Regions from separate parts of the Pantoea sp. PvP021 genome, predicted to be linked through region 3. Evidence: predicted binding sites of a transcription regulator. Region 3 holds the regulator's gene; each other region holds the start of a gene.
What was found. The regulator LexA, encoded in region 3, represses DNA repair genes until DNA is damaged. The targets are predictions, from matches to a motif close to TNCTGTATGTACATACAGNA.
Positions count from the first base shown of each region.

Region 1: umuD (translesion error-prone DNA polymerase V autoproteolytic subunit) is a predicted target of LexA. The motif match lies at 2,716-2,735, and genes of this name have one in related genera.
Region 2: mutH (DNA mismatch repair endonuclease MutH) is a predicted target of LexA. The motif match lies at 6,042-6,061, and genes of this name have one in related genera.

Region 1 covers NZ_JBSRXX010000001.1:903,438-913,605, reverse strand. Annotated here, with positions in the region: gene ACVKSX_RS04175 (manganese catalase family protein) at 1-748, opposite strand, end outside; gene ACVKSX_RS04170 (biofilm development regulator YmgB/AriR family protein) at 1,038-1,295, opposite strand; gene ACVKSX_RS04165 (hypothetical protein) at 1,836-2,060, shown strand; gene ACVKSX_RS04160 (hypothetical protein) at 2,170-2,421, opposite strand; gene umuD (translesion error-prone DNA polymerase V autoproteolytic subunit) at 2,757-3,176, shown strand; gene umuC (translesion error-prone DNA polymerase V subunit UmuC) at 3,179-4,447, shown strand; gene ACVKSX_RS04145 (hypothetical protein) at 4,629-4,874, shown strand; gene ACVKSX_RS04140 (TetR/AcrR family transcriptional regulator) at 5,046-5,660, shown strand; gene ACVKSX_RS04135 (hypothetical protein) at 6,212-6,484, opposite strand; gene ACVKSX_RS04130 (YgdI/YgdR family lipoprotein) at 6,928-7,158, opposite strand; gene ACVKSX_RS04125 (YgdI/YgdR family lipoprotein) at 7,174-7,407, opposite strand; gene ACVKSX_RS04120 (hypothetical protein) at 7,775-7,978, opposite strand; gene ACVKSX_RS04115 (MliC family protein) at 8,168-8,482, shown strand; gene pdxH (pyridoxamine 5'-phosphate oxidase) at 8,508-9,164, shown strand; gene tyrS (tyrosine--tRNA ligase) at 9,305-10,168, shown strand, end outside.
Region 2 covers NZ_JBSRXX010000003.1:340,209-350,376, reverse strand. Annotated here, with positions in the region: gene ACVKSX_RS13245 (prepilin-type N-terminal cleavage/methylation domain-containing protein) at 1-446, opposite strand, end outside; gene thyA (thymidylate synthase) at 634-1,428, opposite strand; gene lgt (prolipoprotein diacylglyceryl transferase) at 1,425-2,306, opposite strand; gene ptsP (phosphoenolpyruvate--protein phosphotransferase) at 2,822-5,068, opposite strand; gene rppH (RNA pyrophosphohydrolase) at 5,081-5,608, opposite strand; gene mutH (DNA mismatch repair endonuclease MutH) at 6,293-6,970, shown strand; gene ACVKSX_RS13215 (TerC family protein) at 7,070-7,780, shown strand; gene ACVKSX_RS13210 (YgdI/YgdR family lipoprotein) at 7,899-8,117, shown strand; gene ACVKSX_RS13205 (NADP(H)-dependent aldo-keto reductase) at 8,258-9,298, shown strand; gene ACVKSX_RS13200 (GNAT family N-acetyltransferase) at 9,339-9,791, opposite strand; gene ACVKSX_RS13195 (FCD domain-containing protein) at 9,788-10,168, opposite strand, start outside.
Region 3 covers NZ_JBSRXX010000007.1:180,564-190,731, forward strand. Annotated here, with positions in the region: gene ACVKSX_RS17955 (conjugal transfer protein TraF) at 1-801, opposite strand, end outside; gene zur (zinc uptake transcriptional repressor Zur) at 1,251-1,772, shown strand; gene ACVKSX_RS17965 (CsbD family protein) at 1,846-2,058, opposite strand; gene dinF (MATE family efflux transporter DinF) at 2,226-3,548, opposite strand; gene lexA (transcriptional repressor LexA) at 3,649-4,263, opposite strand; gene ACVKSX_RS17980 (diacylglycerol kinase) at 4,369-4,737, opposite strand; gene plsB (glycerol-3-phosphate 1-O-acyltransferase PlsB) at 4,866-7,289, shown strand; gene ubiA (4-hydroxybenzoate octaprenyltransferase) at 7,353-8,237, opposite strand; gene ubiC (chorismate lyase) at 8,248-8,760, opposite strand; gene psiE (phosphate-starvation-inducible protein PsiE) at 8,847-9,257, opposite strand; gene ACVKSX_RS18005 (UTRA domain-containing protein) at 9,329-10,036, opposite strand.

The sequences.
Region 1 (10,168 bases), on a different contig from region 3:
GCTGTTTCGCGCTGAACTGACCATGGCCATCGTAAGCCGGGCCACTGCTCCAGCGACCTTCCGGCAGCGGTTTCTCCAGCGAGGTATTCAGACAGTAGTAAGAGTGCTCCTGCGCCTCATGCTCCTGCGGGAAGCTGTTCGGGATCGGCAGCGACGCGTTCAGTCCGCCCATCTCTTCGATCACCGCCAGCCACTGCTGCTGGTGCATAGTGTCACGGGCGATCAGGAAGGAGAGGAAGTCCTTCATGCCCTTGTCTTCCGTCATATTGTAGAGCCGGGTAGCCAGTACGCGGCCCGTGGCTTCTGCGGTGACGTTAGCCAGCATATCGGCCGCCACGTTGCCGGACGCATAGATATGACTCATATCAAAAGGCATGCCGTTGGCGTTAACCGGCATCGCAGCCAGACCGGAAGAGAGGATATGGCGCGGGTTCATTCCACCCAGAATTGCATTAACTACCGGATCTTTCGCTGACGCTTCCTGGTAAGAGAGCGGGGCGCCTTCAAGGTTAAGCGCCACGGCGTAGCCCAGCATTTCGATATGGCTCAGCTCTTCGGTAGCGGTCGAGATCAGCAGATCACGAATCCGCACATCACCGCGCGCGCCCATCGCCTGGAAAAAGTATTGCATCGCTACACGAATCTCACCTTCGACGCCGCCGATGGCCTGCTGGAGCAGCATGGCAAATTCTGGATCGGGTTTCTCTACACGAACCGGGAATTGAAGTTTTGATGAATGATGAAACATGATTATTTTCCTCGTCTGCGTTTGCAGTGGATGCAGAAAAAGCCTGGACACAGATATCGGATAAATAAAGCGAAACGACAGCAATTAACCGGAATTTCAGGTTGAATAAATGGCGAAAACGGTGTTTTCCGGAGCTATATCTGGTCCGGTGGGGCAGGCAATCTTAGCGGTGTGAAGGGGACAAGTGATTCAGAGCAGGAGGAATAAAAAAAGCCCCATAACAGGGGCTGATTCCGGACGGGAAAAGCATCCATGCTAATTCGCGTTCCCTCATAACAGACACAGATTTTTAGCTGTCGCTGGTCGCCGAAGCGCGCTGCAGAACATGTTCAAGCGCCTGACGGTAAATATCCTGCTTAACCACGTCACGCTCACTCTCCAGGCGGTGAATCAGGCCCAGCACAATGTCTTTATCGGAGACATGGGTTTTCGCATGGGCAAGTTCGGCATGGACTGCGGCGATAACCTGTTTTTCAGTGGTCAGCGCTGTGCCAGAGTTCATGAAGTAATCAGAAATCTGAGACTCTGTATTCATCGTTGTTTGCATGTCAGGCCTCATAAGAAATGGGGGGAAGAATGCGTCGATTCAGATCCGGTCACCGGCTGACGCAAAAAAAAATGCATCTGAAGGTGGAAATCCACAACACCTTCAGATGCGGTGCAAAGCACCTTTCGTTACAAGTGATTTAACATCACGAGACAAAGTTATACAAGAATCGCAAAGTTGTACAATGAAATTTGACAAAATTTAACTGGTCGGTGGTGTATGTAAAAAGCATGTTTAAAATGAAAAAAGAGGTTTTCGATGGTTAATTGAATAAATACAGTGAGTTGGTGAGGTTTTCAGAGGGGTGGCGATTTTCAGGCCAGCAGGCTGGGGATTGTGCTGACGACACATCAACGCGTTAAAATCGCTTTTTTCCGCAGATTTCAGCCAAAGTTGTACAGGTTTCAACGCTGGAAAAGTGGCGGGTGCGATTGTGCTGCTGCAATCCTGGCCGTCTGACAGGCCATGCCGCATAATTCACTTCCCACGCCTGATGCAGAAGGCTAAGGTTGACCCCTTATTTATCACAAGGAAATGATCATGGTTCACGACTATTTCGCAATTCCGCCTGCGGGCATGACTCAGGAACAACATAAACGTTCGGTCGCCGTGGCTGCTGCTCTGTCAGTGGCAAAGGAGTCCGTCAGCGCCTCCACCTCTGCAACCGGCTCAAAAACCGCCTGGGATCTGCAGGCCGTGGCGAATGAAGTTGCTAATCTGGCCGACGCGATTCAGGATGCGCTGGAGAGTGACAGCGAGGTGTAAACACTAACCGGTATCGTCTGAGGCTGCTGCGGAGGCGATGCAGGACAGGGCGGTGGCAGCGTTCAGGAGCCGATAAAGTCCGGCAATCGGACGCTGCCGGAAAATCCGCTTATTCCATTGCGGGTGGCTCATATTTAATATACTGACGCAGGGCATCATGGATAGCCTGGTTATTGCCCTCTTCCAGACCGCGTTCGGCATACTCTTTCGCCAGCGCCGCCAGTACATCGTCAAACTTCCCTTTGTAATTGAGATTATTCAGCGCAATTTGCTGACCGAGTATCGCTTTTAATACCGTAGTCTCAACCCTTAACTGCGCAACTGCCTCTTCCAGATGTTTGATTCGATCGTCGTCTGCCATAATCCCTCCATGCTTAAAAAAGCAGAATAACCAGCCCGCCCGTAATATTCAAACCTCTCCGAATGCCAGAGAAGCGTTGTCAGATTTTCCTTAAGTAAAAATAATCAGCCGGTGAATTTATAAGATTCTTTACTGTAAGAAGAAATCGACGCTATTCCGGCGATGCGGCGAAAGTAACCCGTTTCCGCTTACTCTGACGGCAATGCGAAAAAACGTTTAAAAAAAAGTGCATTACCATCAACCCTTTCGCTTAAAGATGTTCCATGTCACTTGATTAAAAGGGGGATTAGCTATTACTGTGTTTATATACAGTAATCTGAAAAAGGAGCGAAATTATGGAATTCATTAAACCTGCGGACATTCGTGCCGTTATGCCTTTACCGCTATATATCGAACGTGTGCCGTGCGGGTTTCCATCCCCGGCGCAGGATTATGTCGAACAACGTATTGATCTCAATGCGCTGATGGTCCAGCACCCCAGCGCCACCTATTTTGTCCGGGTCAGCGGCGAGTCAATGATTGAGGCGGGCATCAATGATGGTGACATGCTGGTGGTCGACAGTTCACTCACCGCCTCACACGGCGATATTGTGGTCGCCGCGGTCGAAGGTGAATTCACCGTTAAACGTCTCCAGCTTCATCCCTGCCTGCAACTGATGCCGATGAATACCAAATTTAAACCGATCGCTATCCAGACCGAAGATGCGCTGGAGGTGTTTGGCGTTGTGACCTTTGTTATTAAAGCGACCCACTGACCATGTTCGCGCTGGTCGACGTAAACAGCTTTTACGCGTCGTGTGAGACCGTTTTCCGGCCTGATCTTAAAGGTAAACCGGTAGTAGTGCTGTCGAACAACGACGGCTGCGTGATTGCGCGCAGCGCCGAGGCAAAGAAAGTCGGCATCAAAATGGGCGCGCCCTATTTTAAGATGCGTGAAGAACTAACGCGTCACGCGGTGCAGGTCTTCAGCTCAAATTATGCGCTCTACGCCGACATGAGCCATCGGGTGATGACCATACTGGAAGAGATGGCGCCGTCGGTGGAGATCTACTCGATCGACGAGGCGTTTATGGATCTCACCGGCGTGCAGAACTGTATGGCGCTGGAGACCTTTGGTCGCCAGGTCAGAGAACGAATAGGCAAAGAGACCCATCTGACCGTGGGCGTCGGCATTGCACAGACCAAAACGCTGGCCAAGCTGGCGAATTTTGCGGCCAAAAAGTGGAGCAAAACCGGCGGCATTGTCGACCTGTCGGACCCTGAACGACAAAAAAAGCTGCTGGCGCTGATTGATGTGGCGGAAGTCTGGGGCGTGGGTCATCGGATCGGCAAACGGCTCAACGCCATGGGCGTCATGACGGCGAAAGATCTGGCCGATCAAAGCACCGAGGCCATCCGCAAACAGTTCAGCGTCGTGCTGGAGCGCACTGTCAGAGAGCTGCGTGGCGAATCCTGCCTGGAGCTGGAGTCAGTGACGCCGGTAAAACAGCAAATCATGTGTTCGCGCTCGTTTGGCAGCCGTATCTCCGACTACGATCAGATGCGCGAGGCTGTCTGCGCGTATGCCGAGCGCGCGGCGGAGAAGCTGCGCCGTGAGAATCAATATTGCCGTCAGGTAGGGGTATTTGTGCGCACCAGTCCGCATGCGACTGACGAACCCTTTTATGGCAATCAGTCGATGGAGCAACTGCTGATTCCGACGCAGGACACACGCGACATCATCAGAGTTGCAATGGCGTGCCTGGATAACATCTGGATTGAGGGACATCGCTATATGAAGGCGGGCATCGTGCTGGGGGATTTTTTCAGCCAGGGCGTGGCTCAGTTTGATCTGTTTGACGAACATCAGCCACGCCGCAATAGCGAAGAGCTGATGAAGCTGATCGACACAGTCAATAAGCTCGGCAGCGGGAAGCTGTGGTTTGCCGGGCAGGGGATCAACAAAGCCTGGTCGATGAAACGCGAGATGCTGTCGCCTGCCTATACCACCCGGATAACCGATCTGCCTGTGGTTGCGCTTAAGTGAAGGCTGACCCGATGTTCCTCTGCTGCTGAAGCCGCGGCCTCTGCTAAAAGCTTTTTTTATCACGCGATTAAAGTGGCAGGAAGTTATGCTTTGCCTGACCCGGTGAGTAGTTTTTCATCGGGTATTTTAAGCAAATTACCAGGTAAATATAATGGATTTCAGGCAGTTTGAAGCCAGAGTGATGCTCTGGCCCGCAATACATTTCACAGCAATCATAAAATCCCGCCATCATGACGAATATGAGATTTATGCGATCGACGATAACAGCAATATAAAAACCCGACTCTTTCTCTGTTTTGCTGACAATGAAAACCACGCCAGCCTGCTTATTAAGCAATTTACGTTATGGCTGATAAAAATAAACGCGCTGAAGCGCAGCCAGCAGCGGGAAAAAGGCCGCACAGAGACAACATCCTTATCTGAATGAATCGCGTCCGGCTTGCACCGCAGACCAGACTGCGGCGAATCATACTAACGCGTCCGGGAAATAACGGGCCGTCTGCGCGTGACGGGTGGCGGACGGCCTGGCTTGTTACCCGCGCCTGGGATAGAATCGCCATTGATTTTGACAGCAACACACCTCCCCAGGCCGGTAACAATGACCACGACAGCCACAACGTATAAAAACAAAGAGCGGGGACGCCCCAGAGAGTTCGGGATCGAACAGGCTCTGGATCACGCCATGATCGTTTTCCGGCAAAAAGGGTATCACGCGGCCTCAATGAACGATCTGGGTGAGGCGATGCATCTCTCCGCAGGCAGCATCTATAAGGCGTTTAAAGATAAGCGCTCGCTCTTCCTGCTGGTATTCGAACGCTATCTGTTGCTAAGAAATAGTGAGTTGCACCGTCGTCTGGCACCCTGTGCCAGCGGGCGGGGGAAAATAACCGAGCTACTGCAATTCTACCTGGATTCGGCGCGTGCCACAGAGGGGCGTTGCGGCTGTCTGGTCGTCTCCAGCGCGATTGCGCTGCAGACGATGGATCAGCCACTCGCGCAGCGCATTGATGAGGTCGTTCAGCGTAATCAGCGCTTCCTGGTCTCGCTGCTGGAGCTGGGGCAACAGGATGGATCTATCGATAACACGCTGGACAGCGAGGCAGCAGCCGGTTTAATTCTCTGTATTGCTTTTGGATTGCGGGTGGCAGGTAAGGTCAGCGATGTGACTAACGAAGAAAAGACGCTGGCGCTGGCATTGAAAGTACTGGGGTAACCTGCTAAGGCTGCTCAATCAGTAAACAGACTTCCCGGACCGGGGCTTCCAGACAGAGAAATTCTGCACTTTCCTTTCCCCTCATCTGATTATGTGCCAGGCTTTCACGCTTTATCCTGTAGCGAAGAAAATTAAGGCGCGTTTCGTGAAAACCTCAATCTTACTGACACTTGTGGCAGCCATTGGCTGTTCTGTTTTTGCTGCCCGTGGTGGGTTTGAAACCCCTACAGCGAAACATCCAAAAACGCTGCAGGTGACTGAAAACGGGGAGCCGCTGACGCGCTGACCGTGAAGACAGGTGGGGAGAAGCCGACGAGGACCGGTTAACGACCAGATGGCCGGCCGATGAGTGCAGAGCAATAGCACTCATCAATCTGCGTGGAAGCCGTTTCAGGCCGATACAGGAGCCGGGTGCAGAGCGTTGCAATTCACGTTCTGGTCACGTTCTGGCCGACATGCACTATTCCACTGCCACGCTGTCCCTGCTTCTCTGGCTGAGAGGCCAGGCGCGTGCCCGGCACCCAAAATAAACAGCAATGACCCGCACATAACTAACGATAATCTTTAAGGGAAACCGGTGCCTGCCCGGTTTCGACCAGCCAGTTTAATTCGGCACGGTCGCGCGTTGAGGATTCGATAAAACCTTTGAGCCAGTTGCGCGCATCGGCAATCTGCGTGACCCGCTCATCGTTGCGCTCCTGTTCGGCCATTTCGCTCAACTGGCGAATCAGTGCTACCAGCGTAATCTCCTGTTCGTCAAAAGCCAGATTAATTGCAGCTTCACCAAGAATCATATGACCCGTTGTTTTGTCGTGATAAACCATCTGCACCCTCCTGATTAAGTAGCGATATAAAGAGTCTAGTTAAAGGCGCTCTGGACTAAAAGGTGGGAAACAGCAGGGCGCTATGATTAAAATTTACCGAAAATAAAGTGAACCTTTAATCGAGGCGGTAAACCACTCATATCAAAGCATAAAAACAGGCTGAGGTTTTTTGTGAGAAATAAGATGAACTATTATGCTGGTTAAAAAAGCTGGGAGTTGCCGGAAATTCAGATAAGGGCGGAACAGCGCATTTCGTTATCAGATTATTATCTGCACCACTATCCGCACGGTTGCCTGCCATATTATGGCCAAGCCGTAGCGGATATTTCTGATTTATAAACCACCGGGGAATAAAACCAGGACTGTGCACCACTTCGTGCCAGGCGCAGACAAAAATAAAGCCGCCCATGGGCGGCTTTATTCATCGGGCAACAGCGATCGGATTATTTCTTCGGTACTTCAGAGACCGCTTTAACGTCCGCTTTATTAATCTGCTGCTTCACGCCATTTGCATCGGTATAAGCCAGCAGGCCGGCATCCGATTCAGAAGGCTTGCCATCACTAATAATGGTGCGTCCATCGTTAGTCTGAATCGCATAACTGGTACGGGTGCAGCCGGTTAATACGGTCATACCAATCAATGCGGCGAGAGGTAAAATCAGCGCTTTTTTCATCTTATTCACCTTATATTAGTTGTCGAGTTCACTCATATTACTGATCTCATTACGATTGATCTGCTCAGTTTTTCCTGTCTGAGCATCGCGGTAAGAAACCAGACCAGTATCTGAATCAATCTGCGGTTTGCCATCGGTGACAATCGTGCGGCCATCGGTGGTCTTAATCGACTGGTTTGAGGCACAACCTGCCAGCGTACCTAAAGAGAGAGCCAGCAACGCAATGGCTGACAGGGATTTCATTTTCATTTTTTCTGCTCCATGAAGTATATCCGAACGTTTACAGCATAGTCGGCTTTATCAGGTTTGCTGGCCCTGTCGCGTCTCGCTGCCTGTTTTTTAAACAAAACCGGAGTGTGTGGTGCTGATTAGGGGGTATGACGACGTGAAATAGCATTTATTGCAAATGTACCCAGCCGTTCTGTGCCATTTCAGCAGAAGATGCGCTGTATCAAAATAAGATCGATGCTGATGCGGGAAATAAGCACGGCAGCCAGAGCGGATATTTCCGTAAAAGCCAGAATAGCTGTGCGGAAATAGTGAGCAATGGGGTGAATGTCTGGCGGGATTCACAGGTCCGATACCCTGAAGGCTATCGGACCCGTGGAGAAGCGGATCAGAGGATGGAGTCTTCGCCCGCTTTGGCGGCCGCTTTTTCTGCTTTCATGGCGCTGACCGGGTCTGATGCGCTCAGCCAGCGGTCAAATTTCTGGTAGGTGTCGATAAAGGTTTTAAAGTAGCTGCTGGCGATGGTGGCATTCTCTTTGTGGTTCATAAACGCCACTGCCAGCTTAAATGCATCTTCGTTATCAAATTTCATGTTTGTCTTCCTCGCTTAAGATCTATAGAGCGTAGCCTGAGAACGCGGCCTGTGCATTCAGACAACCGTCTGAAAAGGCGCAATAATTCAGCCTGACTGACAGCATCTGCCAGATTGGCGTGGATTCCCACTTACTTCGCGCCCAATCCTTCTTATAATGCCAGCTTCACTCGTGAAGGAGACCCGCTTATGTTGAAAGGATTAACCGTTGCCGCGGTGCTACTGCTGTCAGGCTGTAGCCTGATGCATAAACAGCCGCCGTCGCCGCAGACCCTGCACTATCGCTGCGGAACCATGCCCCTGACCGTGACGCTGGACGAGGCGCAGCAGCAGGTCAGTTTCATCATGGATGGGCAGCCTCTGACGCTGAAGCAGACGGTATCCGCTTCCGGCGCACGCTACAGCGATAACACCTATGTGTTCTGGTCCAAAGGAAACGGCGCATTTATCGAACGTAACGATAAAATTGTCGTGAATGATTGTGAGCTGCAACCTGCCAGCTGACTTGTTATCTGAATAGGCGAGCATTATGAGCGACAGCGAAACGCTACACACCATTGCCCATCTGCGGCGTGAATATACCCGCGGTGGATTGCGTCGTAAGGATCTGCCGGACGATCCGATCGCGCTATTTGAACAGTGGCTAAGCCAGGCCTGCGAGGCAAAACTGCCCGATCCTACCGCCATGACCGTGGCAACCGTAGATGAGCAGGGCCAGCCGTGGCAGCGTATCGTGCTGCTGAAGCACTACGATGCGCAGGGCATGGTGTTTTACACCAACCTCGGCAGCCGTAAGGCGCTGCAGCTGGCGCACAATCCGCGCATCTCTCTGCACTTCCCGTGGCACTATCTGGAGCGTCAGGTGATGGTGCTGGGTGAAGTGGAAAAACTGTCGCCCCTCGAGGTGCTGAAATATTTCCACAGTCGTCCGCGCGACAGTCAGATTGGTGCCTGGGTGTCGAAGCAGTCAAGCCGTATTTCGGCACGCGGTATTCTGGAAGGAAAGTTCCTGGAGCTTAAACAGAAGTTCCAGCAGGGCGAAGTGCCGCTGCCCAGCTTCTGGGGTGGCTACCGGGTGAAATTTCACACGATGGAGTTCTGGCAGGGTGGCGAACATCGTCTGCACGATCGTTTCATCTATCAGCGCGATCACGACGGCTGGAAAATCGACCGTCTGGCACCCTGAATCTGCACGATTCGCCCCTATCAGCGCTGGCACAGAAAGCGTCAGCGCTTTATGCTATAGCCCTGATTTTTTTCGATTCCGCAACTCAGCGGAAAGCTGTGTACCAGCATAGGTGCAGTCTGATCAATTTGGAGTCAGTAATGACCAGCAGTAACCTGATACAACAATTGCAGGAGAGGGGCCTAATCGCCCAGGTGACGGATGAAGACGCGTTAACAGAGAAACTGGCGCAGGGGCCAATTTCGCTCTATTGCGGCTTTGACCCCACTGCTGACAGCTTGCATTTGGGCCATCTGGTACCGCTGCTCTGCCTGAAGCGTTTTCAGGATGCCGGCCACAAGCCGGTGGCGCTGGTCGGTGGTGCAACCGGCCTGATTGGTGACCCGAGCTTCAAAGCCGCAGAGCGTAAACTTAATACCAGTGAAACCGTCAACGAATGGGTTGAAAAGATCCGCCAGCAGGTGGCGCCATTCCTCGACTTCGATTGCGGCAGCAACAGCGCCATCGCCGCCAACAACTACGACTGGTTTGGCGGCATGAACGTGCTGACCTTCCTGCGTGATATCGGCAAGCACTTCTCCGTTAACCAGATGATCAACAAAGAAGCGGTGAAGCAGCGTCTGAACCGTGACGATCAGGGCATCTCCTTTACCGAGTTCTCCTATAATCTGCTGCAGGGCTATGACTTCGCCTGTCTGAACGAGCTGCACGGTGTGTCCCTGCAGATTGGTGGTTCTGATCAGTGGGGCAACATCACCTCCGGTATCGATCTGACCCGTCGTCTGCATCAGAACCAGGTCTTTGGCCTGACCGTTCCGCTGATCACCAAGTCTGACGGCACCAAATTCGGTAAAACCGAAGGCGGCGCAGTCTGGCTGGATGCGAAGAAAACCAGCCCGTACAAGTTCTATCAGTTCTGGATCAACACCGCGGATGCTGACGTCTATCGCTTCCTGAAGTTCTTCACCTTCCTGAGCATGGAAGAGATCAACGCGCTGGAAGAA
Region 2 (10,168 bases), on a different contig from region 3:
ATGCAGAGGCGAATACGGGCTCTTGCCGAGATAATCAGCCGCATTCGTCCGGCGCTGTTACCCAGCTCGATGCTGCCCGCCCGGGCCACATTACGTCGGCCATAGAAGCCCGGTTCACCCCGGATGTCATAGAGCGCAACGCCAGCGTGCGGCGCTACGAATTGCAGCCGTTTTCGGCTATCACAGCCTGCAACGGGGCGGCTTCCGGCACCGATGCACCAGGGATCGCCAGGCCGTGACCATAAAATCAGGTCGCTATTTTGCCGGTTGGCCTGGGCACGCAGCCGAAGCAGGAATCCCTGCAGTTGCTGAGCGCTGTCGCGCAGTTGCTGCCGCTGTTGCCAGCACTGCCAGCCATGCAGCGCGGCAACGCTCAGCATGCCGGCAATCACCATCACCAGCAGCAGTTCCGGCAGGGTAAAACCGCGTAAGTGTGCTGTTTTCATAGCGTCAGAGTGCGGGTGATGAACAGATGAAACAAGGCGCGGTTTGGCAGGCTGGAAAGTACGTCGCAGAGAAGCGTCCCCAACAGCATGAATTGGCAGAAGCGTGCGAGCGTTGCCGCAGATTTACCGGTTTGCGGGTAAAAAAAAGCCCCGGCGATGAAGCCAGGGCGTTATCTTTTATCGCGAATCAGATGGCGACAGGGGCTTTGATCGCGGGATGCGGATCGTAGCCTTCAATCTCAAAATCTTCGAACTGATAGTCAAACAGCGACGCCGGTTTGCGTTTGATAACAAGTGATGGCAGCGGACGCGGTTCGCGGGTCAGCTGCAGGCGCGCCTGCTCCAGATGGTTACTGTAGAGGTGGGTATCACCGCCGGTCCAGACGAAGTCGCCCACCTGCAGATCGCACTGCTGCGCCACCATATGTACCAGCAACGCATAGCTGGCGATGTTAAACGGCAGGCCCAGGAAGATGTCGCACGAGCGCTGATAGAGCTGGCAGGAGAGTTTGCCGTCCGCCACGTAGAACTGGAAGAATGCGTGGCAAGGAGCCAGCGCCATCTCGCTCAGCTCGCCGACGTTCCAGGCAGAAACGATAATCCGGCGTGAGTCGGGATCGCGCTTCAGCTGCTCCATCACCTGGCTTAGCTGGTCAATCTCCTGGCCGCTGGCCGTTCCCCAGCTGCGCCACTGTTTGCCATACACCGGGCCGAGATCGCCATTCTCATCCGCCCACTCATCCCAGATGGAGACGTTGTTATCTTTGAGATAACCGATGTTGGTATCACCTTTCAGAAACCACAGCAGCTCATGAATAATCGAGCGGATATGACATTTCTTGGTGGTGACCAGCGGAAAACCATCCTGCAGATTGAAACGCATCTGGTGACCAAAAATTGAAAGCGTACCGGTGCCGGTACGGTCAGCTTTTGGCGTGCCTTCGTGCAGCACATGTTGCATTAAATCCAGATACTGTTTCATTTTTCCTCGCGAAATTGTGGCTGCGGGCGACGACGATACGCCCAGATCATCATAATAATACCGGCAATAATCATTGGCACAGAGAGGATCTGTCCCATACTGATTCCGCCTTCAAACAGGCCAAGCTGGGCATCCGGCTGGCGGAAGAACTCAACGATAATACGGAAGGCGCCATAGCCAATCAGGAACAGGCCAGAGACGCTGCCCATCGGGCGTGGCTTACGAATAAACAGATTCAGGATGATAAACAGCACTATCCCTTCCAGCACCAGTTCGTAGAGCTGCGAAGCATGACGCGGCAGCACGCCGTAGGTGTTGAGCAGCGCCTGGTATTGCGGATTGGTGGCGGCCAGCGCGACATCTTCGCTGCGGGAGCCAGGGAACAGCATGGCATAGCGGAAGCCCGGATCGACACGGCCCCAGAGCTCACCGTTAATGAAGTTGCCGAGACGACCGGCACCCAGACCGAACGGGATCAGCGGCGCGATGAAATCAGCCACCTGGAAGAAATTACGTCGGGTGCGGCGGGCAAAGACCAGCATGACGACAATCACCCCGATGAGGCCACCGTGGAACGACATGCCGCCATCCCAGACTTTAAACAGATAGAGTGGATTTTCCAGGAACAGCGGTAAGTTGTAGAACAGCACATAGCCGATGCGTCCACCCAGGAAGACCCCCAGGAAACCGGCATAAAGCAGGTTCTCCACTTCCTCTTTTTTCCAGCCGCTGCCCGGCTGATTGGCGCGGCGGACAGCCAGCCACATGGCGAAAACAAAGCCCACCAGATACATCAGACCGTACCAGTGAAGCGAAACCGGTCCAATCGAGAAGATCACCGGATCGAACTGCGGAAATGCAATATAGCCGTTATTCATCATTCACCGTCTATTTTTCAACCCTGAAAAGGGGGTGTTGTCAGGCACATAAATTAAGGCTGCGCATCATAGCACAGCCGGTTTTGTGAATTGTCCCGCAAATGTAAACGCGGATAACGCCCAGAGTCTGACTCGTCAGGCGTACATTGTTGCAGTCAGTCTGGTCACGGACAGCGCGCAACAACCGGAGCGTACACGTAGTGCGTGAGGATTACTCGCTGTGCTCGCCCCTTCAGGGCCGCCCTGACGGGCGTTCAGGTTGCTAAAGCAGCCTGTGTGAGCACTGCCCGGGACCAGAATGGCAAATAAAATAGTCTGACCCGTCAGGCGTACATTGTTGCAGCCAGACTGGTCATGTACAGCGCGCAACAACCGGAGCGTACACGTAGTACGTGAGGATTACTCGCTGTGCTCGCCCCTTCAGGGCCGCCCTGACGGGCGTTCAGGTTGCTAAAGCAGCCTGTGTGAGCACTGCCCAGGGCCAGAATGGCAAATAAAATAGCCTGAAGTAGCGCTTAGCGACCGCCGCGGATTAAACCGCCCAGCCCGCGACGCTCCATAAAGGTCGAGACCAGATGACGAACTTCGGTGGCGGTATGAGCATTCATCCCCTGCTCGCTGAGCTGCTGTGCTTCTTCGTGATCCAGATGGCGCAGCAGGTATTTCACCCGCGGTACGTTTTTGCCGTTCATGCTGAGATGGTGATACCCCAGCCCGACCAGCAGCGCCACGCACATTGGATCGCCGGCCATTTCACCACACAGGCACAATTCCAGATTGGCCAGACGGGCTTCCTGCGCAATCGTATTCAGTGCACGCAGCATCGCCGGATGCAGCGAGTCGTAGAGATTGGCCACGCGGGTGTTGTTGCGATCCACCGCCAGCAGATACTGGGTCAGATCGTTGGTGCCAACCGAGACAAAATCGACCCTTGACGCCAGATGCGGGATCATAAACAGCATCGACGGCACTTCAATCATGATGCCGATGCGCGGCGCGGGGATCGTATAGCCCAGCATCTCTTCGACTTCGCGTCCTGCGCGATCGATCAGCTTTTTCGCTTCGTCGATCTCATCGATATGGCTGATCATCGGCAGCAGAATACTGAGGTTGCCGGATGCGGCGTTGGCACGCAGCATCGCGCGCACCTGCACCAGGAAAATTTCCGGCTGGTCAAGCGTCAGGCGGATGCCGCGCCAGCCCAGACAGGGATTCTCTTCACTGATAGGCATGTAGGGTAGCTGTTTATCTGCTCCTACATCCAGGGTACGCAGCGTCACAGGCTTGTTGTGAAACAGCTGTAACATGCCCTGATACTGTGCCACCTGCTCCTCTTCCGACGGGAAGCCGTTCTGCAGCATAAACGGGATTTCGGTGCGGTAGAGACCGATGCCATCCACCCAGTTGCCCAGCGTCTGCTCATGCTCCGGGCTTAAGCCGGCATTCAGCATCACCTGCACGCGCTCGCCGCTTTTCAGCTCACCGGGCTGATCGACCACGCCTTCCGCCATTTTGCTCAGCGCATTCTCTTCGCTGATCAAACGCTGGTACTCCTGCACCAGCACCGGCTCGGGATCGATCAACAGCTCACCGCGATACCCATCGACGATCAGCAAACGTTTGTTGAGCTGATGGGGCTGGATATCAGCGCCCATGACCGTCGGGATCCCCATCGCGCGGGTCAGAATCGCCGCATGGGAGTTGGCTGCGCCGTCACGCACCACCACGCCCGCCAGCCGCTCATGCGGCAGCTCAGCTAAGGTGGTGGCGGTCAGCTCATCGGCCACCAGCACAAAGCGTTCCGGCCAGGCATTGGTGCCGACCAGCGTATCGTCAAGGTGAAACAGCAGGCGCTGACCCAGCACCCGCAGATCGCCTGCGCGTTCACGCAGGTAGGTGTCCGTCAGGCTGGCAAACTGTTCAGCAAACTTCTCGATGACCTGTTTCACTGCCCATTCGGCGACCGATCCGCGTTCGATCTCGTCGAACAGATCTTTTTTCAGTCGGGCATCGGTTAACAGGTGAGAGTAAAGGTCGAAAATGGCCGCACTCTCTTTCTGAGCGCTGGCGCTGAAGCGTTTACTGAAGCGACGAAATTCACTGGTGGCTTCGCTCATGGCGAGCGACAGACGCTCACGTTCGCGATGGACATCCAGCGTTGAGGCAGCCGAAACCTGATCGAGCAGTGGCTGCGTCTCATCCACCCAGCCCGGTGCCACCGCCACGCCAGGCGCAGCTGCAATTGCGCGCACCCGCGTCTGCCGGAACTGACCAAACAGCTGAGCCATCTGCGACTGCGACAGCAATGCCGCCATCTGGGTGGCAAGGGTGACCAGAAACGACTCTTCGCTTTCATCAAACTGACGGTGCTCGCGCTGCTGCACCACCAGCACGCCCAGTAACTGGCGACGGCTGATAATCGGCACGCCGAGGAAGGAGCGGTAGCGCTCCTCTTTCACTGCGGGGATATATTTGAAGCTGGGATGACTCTGGGCGTCAGCAAGGTTAATCGGTTCGGCCAGACGGCCCACTAAACCGACGATCCCCTCGTCAAACGCCAGGGTCACGGTGCGGCCACGCGGTTTTTTAAGTCCGCGCGTCGCCATCAGGTAGTAGCAGTGACGATCATGGTCGGCGAGGTAAACGGAACAGACTTCCGTATCCATCGCCAGACAGATCTCATTAACCAGGATGTCGAGTGCTTCATTGAGACGCGGCGCACTCGCCACTTTTTCTACAATTTCGCGCAACTGAGTGAGCATAAAGGGCGTGGCCTATCCTCTCTTACGTCGATGGGCAGGATTATTTCGCTGCCCCGCACTCTCCTGCATAGACATCACCACGCCAGCGAATTCCTTCATCACCCGACGATAAACGTCGCGCTTAAAGGAGACAACCTGACGCACCGGATACCAGAAACTGACCCAGCGCCAGCCATCGAACTCGGGCGTGCTGCTGTGCTGCACATTGATATCCGCGTCATTACACATTAACTGCAGAAGAAACCACTTTTGTTTCTGGCCGATACATACCGGCTTTGTGTCCCAACGCACCAAACGTTTTGGCAACTTGTAACGTAACCAGTTACGGGTAGAAGCAAGTATTCGAACATCTTTCCGGTGTAATCCGACCTCTTCGAACAGTTCGCGATACATCGCCTGTTCTGCGGTTTCACCGGGATTGATGCCTCCCTGAGGAAATTGCCAGGAGTGCTGTCCAAAGCGCCTGGCCCATAACACTTGTCCCTGCCGGTTACAGATTACGATACCAACATTCGGGCGGTAGCCATCATCATCGATCACCGGACTACCTCAAAGCAAAATTTGAATGAGCTGATTGTTTCACACTCCTTACAGGCGGTAAACCACTGGATTCATGGGGGGTTAAGCCATCATCGCCGGGATAACTCACAGAAAATGGCAAAGTTATAAACAATGACCGAGAAAAAGATCGATCTTATTCACCTTTTCTGTGGATAGCTTTGTGCAGAACGCGGGAGTTATCTGAATAACCTTTTCCGTGCACGCTGAAGAGCCAAAAAGAACCAGCAACACATCCGTTTGATTTTTAATGATATTAAATCAAAAACCTTACCAGTAAATCTTTTATAAACAGTGAATATTTTCATGGTAACTGACAATTGCTTAAAATATAAGCACACTGCTTTTTATCCACAGATAATCGCTCAGGGTTAGGCCAGAGCGGCGAAATTATGGCCAGATCGTGAAAAGTCAAGGCTGTAAATGGAACCAGTACCGCACTCAGACGGTGGTTATCCCATTTTTCTGTGGATAACCGGGCTGGAGATCCTGTTCATTGTTGCGGGTAAGCTGGGATAACCCTGAAGCACCTGGGGCGGCGAGCGTGCAATCCGCTAAAAAAAGCACGATCTATCATGTTATTATCGATCCCTGACGCGGATTATTTATGTGAGAAACGTGACTCACCCGCTGCTGTACAAATTTTAATCATTGCGAGTATTCACCATGAGTTACCAGCCAGGACCACCTGAAGATGAAGCCAGCCTGCTGGCACGCGCGCAGGATTTAGCCGGTTTAACCCTGGAAACCCTGGCCGCGCGCGCCGGTCTGCTCATGCCTGCGGATCTCAAACGCGACAAGGGCTGGGTCGGCATGCTGCTGGAGTGGCATCTTGGTGCCAGCGCAGGCAGCAAAGCGGAGCAGGACTTTGCCCATCTGGGTATCGAATTGAAAACTATCCCGATTGATGCGCAGGGTAAACCGCTGGAAACCACCTTTGTCTGTGTGGCACCTCTGACCGGCAACAGCGGCGTGACCTGGCTCACCAGCCATGTGCGCCACAAGCTGGCGCGGGTATTGTGGATCCCGGTTGAAGGCGGGCGTGAGATTCCGCTGCGGGAACGCCGTGTCGGCGCGCCGCTGTTATGGAGCCCCGATGCGGAAGAAGATGAGATGCTGCGGCAGGACTGGGAAGAGCTGATGGATATGATTGTGCTGGGTCGCGTAGAGCAGATTACCGCGCGACATGGTGCCTGGCTGCAAATCCGGCCCAAAGCCGCCAATAGCAAAGCGCTGACAGAAGGAATCGGCGATCAGGGCCAGCCAATCATGACGCTGCCGCGCGGTTTCTACCTGAAGAAAAGCTTCACCGGGCCCCTGCTGGCGCGTCATTTTCTCCTCTGAACGTCGCCACCCGCGTTGATGTGTCGCAATTTTGTGGGAGATCGGCGAAATGAATGCGTATAATCGCCGTTTACTTTTCGTTTAGGATTAAATGTCGGTATGTTTGAGTGGATTTCCGATCCCAACGCCTGGCTGGCGCTGGGCACCCTGACCATCCTTGAGGTGGTGCTGGGTATTGATAACATCATTTTCCTGTCGCTGGTGGTCGCTAAACTGCCAAAACACCAGCAAGCCAGCGCACGTCGCATTGGTCTGATGGGCGCGATGCTGATGCGTCTTGGCCTGCTGGCTTCTATCGCGTGGGTAGCCCGTCTGACTAACCCGCTCTTTACGCTGATGGATCATGCGTTCTCGGCGCGCGATCTGATTCTGCTGTTTGGCGGACTGTTCCTGCTGTGGAAATCGAGCATGGAGATCCATGAAACGATCGAAGGCAGCGAAGGCGAACACAACACCCGCGTCCATTCCTTCCTGGGTGCGATTGTGCAGATCATGATGCTCGACATTATTTTCAGCCTCGACTCGGTGATCACGGCCATCGGCCTCTCCGATCATCTGTTCATTATGATGGCGGCGGTGGTTATTGCCGTGCTGATGATGATGTTCGCTGCGCGCGCGATCGGTGAGTTTGTTGACCGCCATCCGTCAGTGAAAATGCTGGCTCTCTCTTTCCTGATTCTGGTCGGTTTCACCCTGATCCTGGAGAGTTTTGCGGTCCACGTACCAAAAGGTTACATTTATTTCGCTATGTTCTTCTCAATGGCGGTTGAGTGTCTTAACCTGATGCGCAGTAAGAAAAAGCACGCCTGATAAAGTCAAGGGCGAGCCTGCTCGCCCGGTTATTTTCAGATTCATACGATTAACCCTGCCGGCAAAACCATTTATTACTACACTGTTTGCACTTGACCATTTGTGAGGATTAGGCGTGATGAAAGGGTTGGCAGGAGTAGCACTGGTGATGGTAACCGCCGCATTTTTAAGTGGATGCAGTTCTGATTATGTCATGGCGACCAAAGATGGCCGGATGATCATGACCGAAGGCAAGCCGAGCATTGATAAAGAGACCGGCCTGGTGGAGTACACTGACCAGACGGGTCATATGGTGCAGATTAACAGCGATGAGGTTTCTACGATCATTGAACGTTAAGTGCCCGATTTAATCACCTGCCACCGATTCCCGGCTGGCAGGTGATTTCCCCGACTTTTCCCCCTTCCTTCCCCGCCATTGCTCGCGCTATAGTCCCTGAGGACACAACATTCCATTCCATAAAGAAAAGGAAGCTGGCAATGCACTATCATCGTATTCCCCACAGCACGCTGGAAGTGAGTCAGCTGGGGTTGGGCACCATGACGTTTGGCGAACAGAACAGCGAAGCCGACGCCCATGCTCAACTGGATTTAGCTATCCGTTCCGGCATCAACTTTATTGATACTGCCGAGATGTATCCGGTGCCCCCGCGTCCGGAAACCCAGGGTCTGACCGAACAATATATTGGCAGCTGGCTTAAACAGCGCGGCAGCCGCGACAAAATCATTCTTGCCAGTAAAGTGGCCGGGCCTTCACGTGGCAATGATGCGTCGATTCGCCCGGATATGGCGCTGGACCGTAAAAACATCCGCGCAGCACTCGATGCCAGCCTGAAACGCCTGAATACTGACTACCTTGACCTCTACCAGCTGCACTGGCCACAGCGTCAGACCAACTATTTTGGCAAGCTTGGCTATCAGTACAGCGAAACCACTGCTCAGGTGACGCTGCTGGAGACGCTGGAAGCGCTGACCGAACAGGTGCGCGCTGGTAAGATCCGCTATATCGGGGTGTCGAACGAAACCGCGTGGGGCGTGATGCGCTATCTGCAGCTGGCGGAGAAGCATGAGCTGCCGCGCATTATCAGCATTCAGAATCCCTACAGCCTGCTGAACCGCAGCTTTGAAGTGGGTCTGGCCGAAATCAGCCAGCATGAAGGCGTAGAGCTGCTGGCGTATTCCAGCCTGGCGTTTGGAACGCTGAGCGGCAAATACCTGAATGGCGCGCAGCCTGCGGGCGCACGCAACACGTTGTTCAGCCGCTTTACCCGCTACAGCGGTGAGCAGTCACAAAAGGCGATTGCCGAATATGTGGCACTGGCTCAGCAGCATCAGATTGACCCGTCGCAGATGGCCCTGGCCTATGTGCGTCAGCAGCCGTTTGTGGCCAGCACGCTGCTGGGCGCCACCACGCCTGAACAGTTGCAGATCAATATCGACAGCTTCAATCTGACCTTAAATGCAGAGATCCTGGAAGGCATTGAGGCGATCCACCGTCGTTATACCTATCCGGCTCCCTGAGCGCTCTGTTGCCAGCTGCCGCGATGGCGGCTGGCATCTCTTACAGGTCGCGATAATAGAGTTTTACCGGCTTAGCGGGATACTCCAGCGCTTCACCCTGTGGCAGCCAGCCATAACGTTCGTAGTAACCCTCAAACGTTGACCATAACCACAACTGTGGATAGCCCCGTGCCTGTGCATAGGCGATGACATGCTGCTGCAGCGCTTGACTGACACCTTTGCCGCGCACCGACTCATCAACATAGAGCGCCGCCAGCCAGGGGAAAAGATCCTGACGGCTGATCAGGTCGCAGCGCCAGAATCCCACCGTGCCGACTGCCCTGCCCGCCTCCACGGCAACGAAAGTCACCGGAAAATCAGCACCGATAAGGCTGCTGTTCACCACACTGGCAAAGAACGCCCGGCTGGTGGCTTCACCAAATGCGCGCCACTGCCAGTCGATGATCTGATCGGCAAATTGGGGGGCATCGCTGAGCGATACAATCTCAATCACATCAGTTTCCCCTGAAAGATCGGGACTGAATCAAACAGGTAGCCATCAAAGTCAGGCGCATCGGCGTCGGAAAGCTCCAGCAGCGTATTCTTGACGTTCTCAAGGTGCTGCCAGGTGGATTGCCAGGCCCCCATCACATCACGCCGACGCAGAGCAGCCAGGATTGTCTGGTGATCGCCGAGCCACTTCAGGCGATAGGCGCGGGTTTCAAACTGCGGGCGCAGCTGCTGCCAGAGCGGGCTACTGTCATGATGTCGCCAGATGCTGGTGACGGTATCGAGCAGCATCTGATTCTGACTGGCACCCGCCAGCAGCAGATGAAACAACTTGTCGTTGTCCTGACTGCTGTCGTTGGCGGCGATAGCACGCTGCTCCTG
Region 3 (10,168 bases):
GCCGGTGTCGGTGCTGCGATACTGGCTGTTATTGATGTCACTTTTGTCGTAGTTGTAAATACTGGCGGTGTAGTTATAGAGCCAGGTTTTCTGCACTTTCGGTGTAACGCCTACCGATACTGGCTGACCAGCGATGGTGAACTCATGCGCCACCGCAACACCATAATCGGTGACCAGCGCCGCTAAGCCATTCGCGCTGGAGCGCAGGTTATTTTGATCGCCAGGACGAGGAAACGCCCCGTTTTCTATACTGCGCAGGTAGTCAATATCACTCTGTACCACGTTAGCGCGGACGTGCGCTGTACCGTAGGCCTTAGTAATAAAGGCGAAAGGCAGAGTGTCGTTGGGGATGGTAACGGCCACGGCCGCGCCGGCAGAACCGTCTGCTTTGTTACCGCGCAAATCGCTTAGCTTATTTGCCACATCACCTGAGGCCGCGCGCAATTCAGAGTTAGCACGGAAGAAATCTGCTGGTGTGAGGTTACCCAGCACCGTGCGGTAACGGTCCACGGTGTCGGTAATATCATCCACTTTATCTATCAGCTTATCTTTGTCAGTCACCTGAATGCCCGCTGAGGGAAAAATAATGCTGACGCTATCGTCGGGTTTGGCGCGCGTCATTAATGCCGGGTTCGCCAGCACTGCGGAGCCATAAAGAGAAGATGCTACGCCGGTGCCGCCCATGGCGTCATTACGTGCATCATACCAGGTCCCTGCCGCCATGGCGGAAGAAGAAAGGAAAAGCGCGGTCGTTACAGCTGTGTAGATTAGCGCTGAACGTTGAGCGGATTTTTTCACCATTTGCCTGCCATCACCTGAGAAATTGCCATTGAAACATTCAATGACTGAATAGTTTGTTAGCCCTATTGTGAACCCTGGCTAACGCGTTATTGCTGTGAATTCAAAGGAAACAGTGTCTTAATTCAAAGGATTGGACGTTTTCCAATCAAAAAACCGTTGTAATTGTTCAAACTGCATTGGGATATTTCAAATAATGCCAGACTTTTCTTAAGTCTTTCTGAACATTACTTCTTAACTCAGTGAGATGCAAAGCAAAATGCCAACAAATTCCGCTTCAGGTTGATTCGGAATGGATCTGATTTGTCGTCAGATTTGAGATAGAAGACGGCTTAAATTCTGATTCTGCTGCTTTATCAGGCAAATGATGCTGTTTTTCAGACGAAAACCAACCTCAGCGCCGCGAAACTATGTGTGATAAAATAACATCACTTATCCAGCGGAGAATTTTCATGACAAACATGACGTCGCAGCAAATTTTGATTCAGGCCGAAAAGATGTGCCTGCAGCGCGGTGTGCGTCTGACTTCGCAGCGTGCTGAAGTGTTGCGCCTGATGGCCGAGCAGCCTGGCTCGATCAGCGCCTACGATCTGCTGGATCAACTCCGGGTCAGCGAGCCGCAGGCCAAGCCTCCCACGGTTTACCGGGCGCTCGATTTCCTGCTGGAGCAGGGTTTCATTCATCGGGTGGAATCCAACAACAGCTACGTCATGTGTCACCATTTTGAGGCACCAGCACATACATCGGTGATGCTGGTCTGTGACCGCTGTGCCGCCGTTACAGAGAAGCAGGCGCAGGGCGTAGAGAAGATTATTGCTGGTCTGGCAGGTGAAGCGCAGTTTGCATTACGCCACAGCGTGATTGAAGCGCATGGTTTATGTGAAAATTGTGCTGCGGTTGAAGCCTGTACGCACCATGAAAGCTGCGAGCATGACCATCAGGATGAGGGTAAAAAGCGGGGGAAACGCGGGTAATCGGCACATCCTTGTGCGGTTCCGGTGAGGGCCCACCGGAACGCATTCAGCTGATTATCAAGCTATTGTCTGATTACCAGCGGTGATCTTTGTTCTGACCTTCCCAGGCGGTTACTTCGCGCTCGGCTTCATCTTTCGTAGAGCCGTAACGCTCCTGGATTTTGCCGACCAGCTGATCGCGTTTACCTTCGATAACCTGCATATCATCGTCGGTCAGCTTGCCCCATTTCTCTTTCATTTTGCCTTTGAACTGCTTCCAGTTGCCGCTTGCTTCGTCTTTATTCATGGCAGACCTCCAATCCTCGGGTTTTAATGATTATCTTGCTACTTAACAAAATAACGATACAAAGCGCTGGTTAACTGCGCTGCATAGAGTTAATTGTAGTAGCCAATTTATTAACCGTGGAATAATACAGAATAATCCGTATCGGCTTGCGTGCAGCCACTGCTGACTCATGCATCAAACCAGCTGTTCTGACGCCAGTGCTTACGCCAGATGAGCCACAGCGACAGGCCGCGCAGCGCCAGGAAAACCGTGACCGCCAGCCACAGACCATGGTTACCTAACACCGGTACGCTAAGCAGCGTCAGAAAATAGCCTGCTGCGGCAACTACCATGCTGTTACGCATCTCACGCCCGCGCGTCGCTCCGATGAACATGCCATCCAGCAGATAACACCAGACGCCGATCAGCGGCATTATCATCTGCCAGACCAGATAGCGGTCCGCTGTCTGCTGGAGTGACTGAAGAGAGGTCAGCAGGGTAACGATCTGCGGGCCAAAAATGGCATAGATTAGCGAGAAGAATAGCGCCACCACCACCGCCTGCCGACAGGCAGAGTGCCAGACGCGCAGGAGCTTGCTGCCATCTTTTGCACCATGCGCCTCACCCGCAAAAGCTTCAACCGCATAGGCAAAGCCATCCAGCGCGTAAGCCGTAAAAGTGATGAACATCAGTAATACTGCGTTAACCGCCACCACATCCGGACCCAGCCGGGCACCCAGTACGGTCAGCGAGGCGAAGCAGAGCTGCAGCATCAGAGAGCGCAGCATGATGTCCCGGTTCAGTCGCAGCAGCCGGCCGCTGTCACCGCGCCAACTCTGCTTCAACAGGCTAAGCGTAATTCCGCGCAGTTTTAACACCCGCCAGACCATGATGCTGCCGACAACCAGCGTAATGTATTCCGCCAGCGCCGTGGCGGTTGCCGCCCCCGCGACACCCCAGTGCAGCCCCATCACCAGCCAGAGATCGAGCACGATGTTAACCAGGTTGCCCACCACCAGCAGGATCACCGGCGCGCGTGCATACTGCACGCCCAGCAGCCAGCCCAGAATGACCAGGTTTGCCAGCGTGGCAGGCGCACTGAGCCAGCGAATCTGAATAAACAGTGCCGCCTGTTCGAGTACATCGGGATTGCCGCCAACCAGATGGGTCGACAGCTGAATAATCGGATAACGCAAAGCGATGAACAGTACGCCCGCCAGCAGCGCAATGATCAGCGGCTGAGTCAGCGCGCGTGCCAGCGCCATTTTATCGCCAGCGCCAAATGCCTGCGCCGTAAGGCCAGTGGTACTCATTCGAAGGAAAAGCAGCAGCATAAAGAGGAAGCTGGTCACTGTAGTCCCGACCGCAACCCCGCCAAGATAGACAGGGCTGTCGAGATGACCAATTACTGCAGTATCGACCACTCCCAGTAAGGGAACGGTGATATTTGAAAGGATCATCGGCAGCGCAAGCCGCCAGAGATTTTTATCGGTTGCCGTAATAAAGCGCATTCGCCGTTCCGTGCTCAGTGTCGCTGCGCAAAAGAGGCAGCGACAAAATTAGGGCAGACAGAATAGCATCAGAGAAGGCGAATGCACGCTGGCAGAAGAATCAGAGCCACTCGCCGTTGCGCACCACGCCAACAGCCAGACCTTCTATGGTCAGTGACTGCGCACGGGTATCGACGACAATCGGGTCAAAATCGCTGTTTTCCGGCAGCAGATGCACGATAGCACCCTGCTTTTTCCAGCGCTTAACGGTGACTTCATCATCAATGCGGGCAACCACAACCTGGCCGTTACGCACATCCTGGGTTTTATGCACCGCGAGCAGGTCGCCATCCATAATCCCGATATCTTTCATCGACATTCCGCTGACGCGCAGCAGGAAGTCAGCAGACGGCTTAAACAGGCCCGGATCGACCTTGTAGTGGGTTTCGATATGTTCCTGCGCCATGATCGGCTCACCGGCAGCAACCCGGCCAATCAGCGGTAGCCCTTCTGAGGCTTCTTCTTCCATTAACAGTCGAATGCCGCGCGATGCACCGGAAACGATCTCGATGACGCCTTTGCGCGCCAGCGCTTTCAGATGCTCTTCTGCCGCGTTCGGCGAACGGAAGCCCAGCTGCGCGGCGATTTCGGCACGCGTAGGCGGCATGCCCGTTGAAGAAATATGGTCGCGAATCAGGTCATAGACCTGCTGCTGCCTGCTGGTTAATGCTTTCATCCCGCCCCCTGGTTGTTTATACAGTCGCTGTGAGTATATACAGGTATTGGTGAAATGGAAACCGATTGTCAGGGAAAACGCGCCCTCAGACGCGTTATGGAAGGCTTATCGCAAATGTGTCCAGAGCAGCGCGATCCAGACGAAGAGTGCCAGTAAGATGCTGATCAACACCGCCGCCGAGCCCATGTCTTTTGCCCGGCCCGCCAGCGGATGATGCTCCTGACCGATGCGGTCGACCACTGCTTCAATGGCGCTATTGAGGATTTCAACAATGACCACCAGCACCACCGCCCCAATCATGAGGATGCGGGAGACCACATCGACATCCAGCCAGCACGCGATAACAATAGCAGCCAGCGCAGCCAGCGCTTCCTGCCGAAACGCCGCTTCATGTTGCCAGGCGGCACGCAGTCCCTGCCATGAGTAACCTGCAGCTTTTACTATTCTGATAAGTCCGGTGGCATTATTTGCCATGATGTGGGAACCCTTTCATCGGATTGACGTCAATGTCTGGGCTGCGTGCAATTGGCACCACCACAGATCTTCGCTGCGCTTTCTGGTATGCTTGCGGCGCTTTGCTAACAAGAGGCTTCATGTTGTCTATGTCAGGTTGGCGTAAACTCTATTACAAACTGCTTAATTTACCACTGTCGTTTTTGGTAAAAAGTAAGGCCATTCCGGCCGATCCCGTGTCTGAACATGGTCTGGATCCGACCCGACCTATTATGTATGTTTTGCCTTACGATTCGAAGGCCGACTTACTGACTTTACGCGCACAGTGTCTGCGGCATCATCTGCCCGACCCGCTCACTCCGCTGGAGATTGATGGTTCTCTGCTGCCGCGCCATGTCTTTATCCACAATGGCCCTCGCGTCTTCCCCTATTTTGTGCCCAGCGTTGAATCCGTGAAAATTTTTCACGATTACCTGGACCTGCATCGCAATAACCCTAAGCTGGATATTCAGATGCTGCCGGTCACGGTGATGTTTGGCCGCGCACCAGGACGTGAAGTCCAGGGCGAAGCAACGCCACACCTGCGGGTGCTGAACGGGGTGCAGAAGTTTTTTGCGGTGATCTGGCACGGGCGCGACAGTTTTGTCCGCTTCTCGCCGACAGTGTCGCTGCGCCGCATGGCAACTGAACACGGTACGGATCAGTCGATCGCCCAGAAGCTGGCTCGTGTGGCGCGCATTCATTTTGCCCGCCAGCGGCTGGCGGCGATTGGCCCGCGCTTGCCGGCGCGTCAGGATCTGTTTACTCGTCTGCTGCAATCCAAAGCGATTGAAAAAGCAGTAGAAGATGAAGCTCGCAGCAAAAAAATCTCCCATGAGAAAGCGCAGCAGAATGCCGTCGAGATGATGGAGGAGATTGCGGCAAACTTCTCCTATGAAGCCATCCGCGTAACTGACCGCGTGATGGGCTGGCTCTGGAGTCGGCTCTATCAGGGCATCAACGTCAATGGCGGAGAAAAAGTTCGCCAGCTGGCGCAGGATGGCCACGAGATTGTCTATGTGCCGTGCCATCGCAGCCACATGGATTATCTGCTGCTCTCCTATGTGCTCTATCATCAGGGTCTGGTGCCGCCGCACATCGCAGCCGGTATCAATCTCAACTTCTGGCCAGCCGGCCCGATTTTCCGTCGCCTGGGCGCTTTCTTTATTCGTCGTACCTTTAAAGGCAACAAGCTCTACGCCACGGTATTCCGCGAATATCTCGGCGAGCTGTTCACCCGCGGCTATTCGGTTGAGTACTTTGTCGAAGGAGGCCGTTCACGAACCGGTCGCCTGCTGGACCCTAAAACCGGCACCTTAGCCATGACGCTGCAGGCGATGCTGCGCGGCGGAAATCGCCCCATCACGCTGGTGCCGATTTACATCGGCTATGAGCACGTGATGGAAGTGGGCACTTACGCTAAAGAACTGCGCGGCGCGGCGAAAGAGAAAGAGGGCTTCATGCAGATGGTGCGCGGCTTACGCAAGCTGCGCAATCTCGGTCAGGGTTACGTGAACTTTGGCGAACCCCTGCCGCTGGTCAACTATCTCAACAAGCGGGTGCCGGAATGGCGCGATGCCATCGATCCGATTGAGCCGCAGCGTCCCAGTTGGTTAACACCGACCGTCAACGATATTGCTGCCAGCCTGATGGTGCGTATCAATGAAGCGGGCGCGGCTAACGCCATGAACCTCTGTGTCACCGCCCTGCTGGCGTCACGTCAGCGCTCACTAACCCGTGAACAGCTGATTGAACAACTGGAGTGCTACACCCAGTTGCTGCGCAACGTACCTTACTCGCCAAATGCGACCGTACCCGATCTTTCAGCGGAAGCGCTGCTGGATCACGCCATGGGTATGAATAAGTTTGAGAGTGAAAAGGACAGCATTGGCGACATCATCATTCTGCCGCGTGAGCAGGCGGTACTGATGACCTACTATCGCAACAATATTCATCACATGCTGGTGATGCCGTCGCTGATTGCCGCCATTGTTCAGCAACATCAGACGCTGAGCGAAGCAGAACTGCTGCGTCAGGTGAGCCTGATCTACCCAATGCTGAAGAGTGAGCTGTTCCTGCGCTGGCAGACCGATGAACTGCCGCAACTGCTGACCGAACTGAGTCAGGAGCTGGCGCGTCAGGGCCTGATTACGCTCGAAGCCGGCGAATTGCGCTTTTCCTCAGCGCGCTATCGCACACTGCAACTGCTGGCCGCCGGTGTGCGTGAAACACTGCAGCGCTATGCCATTACGTTCTCCATTCTCAGCGCCAAGCCGACGATTAACCGCGGCACGCTGGAGAAAGAGAGCCGGACGCTGGCACAGCGTCTGTCGGTGCTGCACGGTATCAATGCTCCGGAATTCTTCGACAAAGCGGTCTTTACCTCACTGGTCCTGACCCTGCGCGATGAAGGGTATATCAGCGACAGCGGTGATGCCGATGTTGCGCAGACTCTGGCGACCTGGCATATGCTGGCAGACCTGGTCACCAGCGATGTCCGTATGACGATTGAAACCGCTGTGGCGCACGACTGACCCCAACGCGCATAGTAAAAAGGCGACCTCATGAGGTCGCCTTTTTTGTGCCTGAATCCCCTGTCAGAACAGCTGGCTGAACGGCGGAGTATTCATCAGCACACCGAGGAACAGCACCATCCCGACATAGTTATTATTGAGAAAAGCCTGGAAACAGGGTTGCCGCTCGCGTCCGGCGATCAGCTTCTGTTGATAAACAAACAGCGCGGCGGCCAGTAATAGCGTCCAGTAGAAGGCGCTGTTCAGATGCAGCATGAGGCCAACCAGCGCCATCAGTAGCAGCGTCGCCAGTTGCAGCAGACCAATGATCAGCTTGTCGAAACGGCCAAAGAGAATCGCGGTCGACTTCACGCCAATCTTCAGGTCATCATCCCGATCCACCATCGCATACTGAGTGTCATAGGCGACTGTCCAGCAGATGTTGGCGATGAATACCAGCCAGCAGACCAGAGGTAAGGACTCACTAACTGCGGACCATGCCATGGGAATGGCCCAGCCAAAGGCGGCACCCAGCACTACCTGCGGCAGGTGGGTATAGCGCTTCATAAAGGGATAGACCCAGGCCAGCGCCAGCCCTACCACGGAGAGCATAATCGTCATCATGTTCATAGTCAGCACCAGCGCAAAAGCCGCCAGAGCCAGTATCACGAACAGCAGCTTAGCCTCTTTTGCACTCACCGCGCCGCTGGCCAGTGGCCGATGTTTCGTGCGTTCGACATGACCGTCTACTTTGCGATCGGCATAGTCATTGATCACACAACCGGCTGCACGCATCACGATGACCCCGGCAACAAACACCGCCAGCACCGGCAGCGGCGGGATCGCCATGTCAGCCAGCCATAATGCCCAGAGCGTTGGCCACATCAGCAGCAGCGTACCGATAGGCTTATCGATACGCATCAGGCGCGTGTAGGCCCGCCATTTATTTATACTTAAGCTATTTTGCACCACAGGATCCTCAGACCAGATCGCGATAGAGCGGCGATGCCGGTAAAAACAGTTCAGTCAGCAGCAGCGGTTTGCCGGAGAGACGCAGGCGTGAACGTCGTCCCCACAATCCCTCCACCTGCCCCGGCTCAATAAAATCGCGGGTCAGCGTTGAAGAGGAGAAGAGATAGCGACCCAGCGGCCGGGTGCCCAGCTGCTGCAGCATCGCTTCTGGCCCGTTAAGGGTGCTTTCCGGCACCAGCGTACGGCCAGCCAGCCAGGGCTGATCGTCGCCGAACAGCAACACTTCACGCAGCCAGAAGCGTTGATCGTCTGGCAACAAGCCCTTTTCATCACCCAACTCGCTGGCGTCGATAAAGCCTTCACGCAGCGGCTGAACCGTGACCCGCTGACAATGTTGTTCAAAACGGCGCGTCATTGAATCCTCCTCCATCAGCCAGTCGAGCAATGGCGGCGCAAGGGTTGCCTGCGACGGAGAAAGCCAGTTGAGTGCACGTAATAAGCTGAGCGCGTCTTGCGACATAGCACCACTCCCAATAATTTTCAGGACGCTAGTTTAGCGCAGAGACGCGATGCGAACACCTGCCGTCATGACAGACGGCAGGAGGATTACTCGCGTTTCAGGCGGTTGCTGTTTGCCAGCCACAGAGTGATTACCAGAATCAGAATCGCCGCAGAGTAACAGAGCGTATCGAAGGGGTTTTTATGGTCGACGATAATCAGGCGGATAATTGCCGTGATACCGATATAGACAAAATAGCGCAGCGGAAAGTGATATCCCGACTGAAAGTACTTAACAATCAAAGCAATAAATTCGAAGTAGAGGAAATAAATGACAATCCCCTCAATCAACAGATAGGAGGATGACTGCTCGCTGGTGTTAAACAGCACGTTTGCCAGATGGATAGTTTCTTTGCCTAAAAAGACGATCAGGATGATCGCCAGACTCAGCAGACCCAGATTCAGCACCCATTGCAGTACCGTTGCAAGGTGGCGGGCCAAAGGATTTTTGTCACTCATGTTGCGCCTTAAAAAAGGAGTTGTTAGCGCGCGGTATCATGCGCGAGTGTGACGCAAATCACAATAACTCCTCAGGCCTCCACATCAACACAGAGCGCATCATAACGCCAGTATTCACAGTCGCAATCAATCACCTCTTTTTGCTGGTTGCGATTGATGCGGGTGATCAACAAACCAGGGCTGCCCGGTGCCACATTCAGCATGGGTGCGGCGACCTCCGGCAGCGGGCCGGGCAGGATGGTGAAGCGCGCGCCGCCGTAACGAATGCCGTAGCGCTGGTCATAGAGATCGGTCAGTGAGCGGGTCAAATCTTCATCAAGCAGACCTGGAAAAAAACGCGGATTGAGGTAGTGTTCAACATAGAGCACCGCGCGCCCGTCGATGCGCCGCAGGCGGCGGATGCAGTAAACCGACGAACCGGAGGCCAGCCGCAGCGCTGTCGCCACGCTGTCGTGTGCCGCGACCTGTTCGGCGGCGATGACCTCGGTAGCCGCCTGCCGTCCCTGCTCCATTGCCATGGCATGAAAGTGGCTGTGATGCAGCGGGTTATAGATCAGCCGCGGCGGTGCGATAAACCAGCCGCGACGCAGTTCCCGGTAGATCATCCCCTGGGCTTCCAGCTTGCCCAATGCTTCCCGAAGGGTAATCCGGGTCGTGCTGAACGCTTCGCTTAAGGCACGCTCCGCCGGCAGTCGCCCGGCGCTGAACTCTCCGGCCTGAATACGCGTCAGCAGGACGCTGGCGATCGCATCCGCCGTTTTGAGTGCTATCGACTCCACAACAGTAGCCTCATTTTGGTGCGACTCCGCACTCTTACTGTTCAGGTAAACGCGCCTGTGACAGGCGAACGGGTCACATCTTTCATCGCCCATCCCCCGCACAGCGCCGCCCTGTCATAAATCGTTCATATA